Regions from separate parts of the Flavobacterium sp. 28YEA47A genome, predicted to be linked through region 1. Evidence: riboswitches for the same ligand, from Rfam matches in the RefSeq annotation. Region 1 holds a riboswitch; the other holds the start of a gene.
What was found. A riboswitch is a leader RNA that binds a small molecule or an ion and turns the genes downstream of it on or off. The one in region 1 is predicted to bind cobalamin.

Region 1 (3,211 bases):
AAGCGAGCTTGCAATCAGCATCAAAAAAAACTTATTTAGCTTTTTCATATTTTAAAAATTTAAGGTTAGATACATATTAAAATTTCTTCCAGGCAGAAATCTGCTTTCTACACTGGCATAGTTTTCATTTAGAAGATTCAAGACTTGAAAACCCAAAATCCAGGAATCTTTTTTTCCAAAGTCATAGCTTATTGAAGCATTATTTACAAAATAGGCATCAATATTATACCGCGAATTGTTGTCAGATCTTGTAAAAACTTCTCCGTTATATAAACATTGGTAATCCACAGCCAGCTTATTCCATGAATAACCCAATGAGGAAGTAGCCTTATGGTAGGGAACATAAATTAACTGTTTCTTTTTTTCCATATCTTCTGAAACGGTATAAGCATAAGTTCCATTCAATATGAAATGGTGTTTCCCAAAACTTTTGGACCAATTGAGTAAGGCTTCTCCTCCGTAGGTACGGACTTTGTCTGTATTTTGTGGTGACCAAACAGAACCATTCGGAATCCAGCGAAGCATATCTTTAATATCGATATAATATCCGGTCAATGTGACCTTGAAACCTGCAAAACGGAATTCGTTTCCTATTTCTGCCTGATAGGATGACTCCGGTTTTAAATTTTCATTTCCACCCGGCTGCCAATACAAATCATTAAAAGTGGGTACTCTGAAATTTTTTGATCCGTTCAGTTTCAGTGTATAAAAATCAGAAGCAGCCCATTTAGTTCCTAGAGAAAATAAGAATGGGCTTTTGTAATTATTGGTAAATTCTTTTCTGAAACTTAATTCATAAAGTATTTTTTGTGTCAGCTTATGCTTAAATAGCAGACTGGCAGAACCGATGTTTCTTTGCTCATTTTTAATATCCGAACCTTCTCCTTTATTTTGAGTAAAATCAACAACTGCATTCAACTTGATAGCATCGCCGGCATCAAAAGCAAGGTCATATTTCCCAATGTAAGTCCTGACTTGTCCATACGTGTATATATCTGAATTGGTGTTGCCAAAATATTTATACTTTTCGCTGAGGGCGGCTACTTTTACTTTGGAAACAAATTTGCCGAAAAAGCTATCCCATTCCAGTAAATTCCTCGAATTCAGGTCTTGGTATTTGGTTGGAGTTTCAGAAGGGAAGATTAGCGAAAAATGTCTTTCCCCTTCAAATACCTGACTGTATAGTTTTAAGAAGTTAGCCTCATTAATTTTATAACCCACTGCTGCATTCAGGCTGGTATTATAGTATTGTCCGTTTAAGTTTTTACTATCAGAATCCACAAAATCATAATCATTATCCGAACTGTTTCTGGACACACTTACCTGAACACTGAATTTGCCATTAGAAGCATCGATCTTATAGTTTCCGCCAAAAGTGTTGAAACTGCCATAATTTAATCGAAGTGTATTAGAGAAATGCTCTTCAAAATTAATTGTGTTATTGAGGTGGATACTTCCGCCAATGGCGCTGCTTCCGTAAATAGAACTTCCGCCTCCGGCGCGGACAGCAATAGAATTGAAATCTCTGGTAGTGATAGTATTGAAATCCGTCTGACCGTTCAATTGCGAATTAATATTGATACCGTTCCAGACAACGGCAGTTTGCTGCGCAGTTGTTCCTCTGAAAGACGGAGAAGATACCATGCCAAGACCGTTTTCTTTAAAATAGATTACGGAATTATAATTCAGCAATGAGGTAAGTGAAGATTGATTTTTGTTGATAATCGAGTCCGGCAATTTCAATACAGACTGCGAATCCGAATAATCCTTAAGTTGCAGATCTGAGATCTCTACTACTTTCAAATTATGAATGCTGTCGTGCTGTGCCAATACAGATTGGCAGATGCAGAAAAACAAAAACAGGTATAGCTTTCTAAAAATCATAATTTTCGAAACCTTTTTCCCGAAGGTTTGATAATTGTTAAGAAAAAAGGCAGGTCTCCTGGCTTGCGTCTTGCTGTTTACCTTCCCATCCGCTAAGCGGACAGTGGTTTGTAGATAACAGCAAGCTAAATAGCTTACAGTTGCGGGAACAGCTTTGGTTTTACACCAAATTCCCTTTTAATGTGATTTGTAACAATAAATCACAACCTTAATTCGAGTGCAAATATACTACATTAAGTCATATACTTTTTGCTGTTTCATTAATATTTATATCTTTACAATACCTAACAGTCAACATTTATGAGAAAAATAATACTTTTATTGCTAATTCCAATAGCGTCGTGGGCGCAAAACACCGGAGTTGAAATGATGTTGGTCAACCAACAAGTAGGAACTCCTTTGAGCAATTGGGGCGCTACTACTTCAAACGATCAGGGTTTGAATAGCATATTACAATCATATCCTATTTCAGAATATACATTAAAAGGAGGAAATCCTTATTCCGAATATGAAGGAAGAATTATACAGATCAAATGTGTAGGTTGTAATCTTAATGGACTTAAAGCTGATTTGGAGGCTTATTCTTCGGTCGTTGCAAAAGCATATCCTGCAAGTCAGACTCATTTCATAAATACTTTGTCTGTAGTTTTACAAAACGCAGCTGTTGGAACTCCTACGGGAACTACTGCAAATATTGCAACTACAAATGATTCAGGCCTAAACCAAATTTTTCAAAATTTCAATGTCAGGTCATTTGACCCGGCCGGAAGTCCAGTCGAGTATAAATTAAGCTGCGATTGCGATAACACTCAATTAAAAATGGCTTTAGACAACTACAACAATGTTGTTCAGAGTACAGGCTATAACACTGCTGCTTATTTGTTAAGCAACGAAGGTTTTAAAAATATAAACCCTAAAATTTACCCAAATCCTTTCAATTTGAATTTCCAAATTGAAACAAACGCTACTATTTCAAATTATTCATTATACGATATTTCCGGAAAGCTCTTGATTTCTACTGATTCAAAATCAAGACTGGATAATCAATCCGGCCTGCTTTCAAACGGTGCTTATTTTTTAAAACTAACGTTTGACAACAATCAGAACTATACTCAAAAACTGATTAAGATTTAAAAAGTAGTCTAAGACAAACACAAAATCGCTCTGAGAAATCGCAGCGATTTTTTTTATTCAATTCTTAAAATTATCCAACAGTTCGCTACAAATTCAGATACAAAAAAATCAAAATTTGTAAAACTGCTGTCGGTTCAATACAATAACTTTTATCTTTGCGGTCTTCACAAAAACTTTTTTATGAAATCATTTC
Region 2 (3,211 bases), on a different contig from region 1:
AGAATCGCAAATTTTTCATTTGGCACTTTGCCGTAAAATTTAGCATACCAATCCACGTCAATTTCGGTCAATACATTTTTATTAAATCGGTCTTCTGCAATTTTGTACAGATTTTTATGCTCGTCATAAAATTTTTGAAAGTTACTTTCTTTATGAAATTTTTGAAGTAAGGTCACAAAACGATCTGTGTTTTTCAAATCTGCTCCCCAACGCCGTTCGGGAATATTTTTAGTAAATGGAATGATTGGTTTTAATTCAGGATAAGAAAGATGAACCGCCATATTGGCTACTGCATCGTATCCAATTCCCTGTTTATTTCGGATTTTTTTAATGAAGTTTATAAGCTCGTGATTTTTATATCCCGCAAAATAGGTGTTTATATCCTCTACGTAGCTTTCAAAATAGGTGTCTTTAAATTCTTCAGCGTCTGCCAATCGGAAAACTATTGATAGTAATTCTATTCTTGGGTCAACTTTTGCGTTTTCCAACTGCTTATTTCCCTGGGAAAATCCATAATTTGAAATACAAAAAAAGGCGATTAGGATTAAAAATTTCTTTTTCATTATTATTCTGCTTAGATGTTATGGTATATGGCTTTACTGACAAATTTATAAAAAAAAGTCGATACCTCAGGTACCGACTTTTTGATTATTGTTTTGTTGTGAGCAATCTTTATTTATATCTCGCTTTAAAAATTTAGAGTGTTTTCAATTTGTCCCGGTATACACAAACAATATCTCCGTTTCTGACTTTGTGCTTCTTTTCTAAAAATTTTCCATTAACAGAAAATGCTTCTGTTTCAATTAACTGGTTCAATTTGTTAGCAGAAACATTTAAGGCTGTCCTGATAACAGCTGATAGTTTTAGATTAAAGTCCAAAGGATATTGGATTCTGAACAGTATAGTTTCACTTTCAAAACCTAAAATATCTTCTATTGAAAAACTGTCGTGCAGTAGGTCGTATTCTACACTTCCAAAATCGAATTCGACATTGTTTTTTCGTTTGGCTTCATGAGAAAAAGCATACTGCCAGGCTGCTTCCGTATTGTTTTCTGAAAATTTATGAAATAAATCCTTTTGTATCAATTCCGGCTTGGTCCGGGAAAATAGTGAAAGATTATAGGTGCTATCACATTTTATACATCTGTAAATCAACCATACATCAATGTTCTTTTTTTGAGCGTTCATCCTGAATTTCTCACTGCAAATGAATTCGTCATTAGTGCAACGGTTGCATTTTCTTTTTAAAAGGGGAGTGTTTTTGACTTTTACTTCCCATATATATTCTCTTGTCATTTTTATAGTAGTGCTTAATATTCTTGTTTGAATTTTTTGCATACTATTCATGGCATTTCAGTTTAAGATTGATATGAGCTATCAAAAACTGAAATAGCAAATGCGATTGCTTTTGGGAGCAATGCAGTGATGAATAGTATGATTAAATGAAAAACCGGCTTGGGTAGGGTTACCCAAACGAAAGAATAATCAGCCTGCGGTTATAAGGCTGATATTAAGCGACTATAAATTTAAGAGTGGATCTCAAAATATATGAATTGTGGTTTCTATGAAGTAAAAGTAATTAATTCAGACTAAAGTATCAAGAACAATATGGAATGACACTGAATACAAAAATGATTATTAGGAGCCTATGCCAGATTCTCTCATTAGAAACTTTGCGGCTCTGCGCCTTTGCGTGAAATAGTTGCTCGCAAAGGCGCAGAGTCGCAAAGCAAGAAAAATATAAATATATTGGAATAAGGTTTCAGACAGTCAAGGAAGATAATTTAACTTTTCTATAATAATATTGTTTATTGCTGTAATACTAATCTTGCCTTATCTTTGTTAGATAATTCTGAAGATATTTATTTTCAAATAGTATTGGTTTTTGGCGAAAGCCGAAATTAAAAGGGAATCGTGTGTGAATCACGAGCTGTCGCGCAACTGTAAATGATGCAAAATTTTTACCCTTGATGCTCACTGTCTGCTCTCGCAGATGGGAAGGGCGGTAAAAATATCATGAGCCAGGAGACCTGCCTTCACTGTATTGACAATGCTTTCGCGATTGAAGCTATTGGTTTGATGTTGCATGGGATAATTGTATCCCTGCGTATTTTTCTTTTCAATCACATTGCTGTCACTAAGGATTATTCAGTATTCTTTTTAGGATATGGAACATTTATAAATTCATTGGCAATGACAAAATACCAGCCTAGCAAAATCAATATTTGCCTATAGTTTACTGCGCCTTTGTTTTATAACACAAAAAAACAATTTATTCACTTTACGCATTGAACAAGCAAGTATTATGACATTAGATGAAAAAATCAAGCAATCGGAAACGCATATTTTTAAGGCTGTATTTCCCAATACCACAAATCATTATGATACGCTGTTTGGAGGAACGGCGATGCAGCTTATGGATGAGGTCGCATTTATTACAGCCACCCGGTTTAGTAGGCAGCGTGTCGTGACCGTCAGCAGTGACCGTATTGATTTTAAAAGACCAATCCCGGCAGGTACGATTGCCGAGTTAATTGGTAAGGTAAAATATATCGGAAAGACAAGTCTTCAGGTTCATGTTGAGATTTTTGTAGAAGATATGTATTCTGAAAACCGTGAAAAGGCAATCAGCGGCAACTTTACATTTGTTGCTATTGATGAAAACAAGATGCCAACATCAATAAATAAGGATTAAAATATGGGCCAAAACATTAAAGCTGCCATTACGGCTGTAGGTGGCTATGTTCCTGATACAGTATTGGACAATTTTCAGCTCGAAAAACTGGTAGATACTTCTGATGAGTGGATTGTTGCCCGAACAGGAATTAAAGAACGAAGAATTCTTGCAGACAAGCAGAAAGGAACATCAGATATGGCTGCTGCTGCAATATTAGAATTGCTTGCAGAAAATTCAATAAAAGCTGAAGAAATAGATTGTGTTCTTATGGCTACCTCTACGCCAGATAAGCTTCTGGCGCCTACAGCACCTGTAGTTTGCAAAAAAGCAAATCTGACTAATGCATGGGGACTGGATATGAATGCTGCCTGTAGTGGTTTCCTGTATGCATTATCTGTTGGAGCTTCATTTATAGAATCAAGAAGATTTAAAAAAGTTCTTGTGGTTGGAGCCGATACCATGAGCAGGATTGTTGATTATAAAGATAGAAATACGTGCATCCTTTTTGGAGATGGGGCAGGAGTTGTTTTATTG

Region 2: another riboswitch for cobalamin. It lies ahead of ABH942_RS05440 (hypothetical protein); the one in region 1 lies ahead of ABH942_RS14350 (TonB-dependent receptor plug domain-containing protein).

Annotation. Positions count from the first base shown of each region.
Region 1 covers NZ_JBGCCI010000010.1:26,800-30,010, reverse strand. Annotated here, with positions in the region: gene ABH942_RS14355 (DUF5074 domain-containing protein) at 1-48, opposite strand, end outside; gene ABH942_RS14350 (TonB-dependent receptor plug domain-containing protein) at 52-1,884, opposite strand; cobalamin riboswitch at 1,915-2,110, opposite strand; gene ABH942_RS14345 (T9SS type A sorting domain-containing protein) at 2,185-3,018, shown strand; gene ABH942_RS14340 (ABC transporter substrate-binding protein) at 3,199-3,211, shown strand, end outside.
Region 2 covers NZ_JBGCCI010000003.1:216,635-219,845, reverse strand. Annotated here, with positions in the region: gene ABH942_RS05450 (DUF4932 domain-containing protein) at 1-563, opposite strand, end outside; gene ABH942_RS05445 (DUF1062 domain-containing protein) at 697-1,347, opposite strand; cobalamin riboswitch at 1,863-2,053, shown strand; gene ABH942_RS05440 (hypothetical protein) at 2,017-2,235, shown strand; gene ABH942_RS05435 (acyl-CoA thioesterase) at 2,306-2,695, shown strand; gene ABH942_RS05430 (beta-ketoacyl-ACP synthase III) at 2,699-3,211, shown strand, end outside.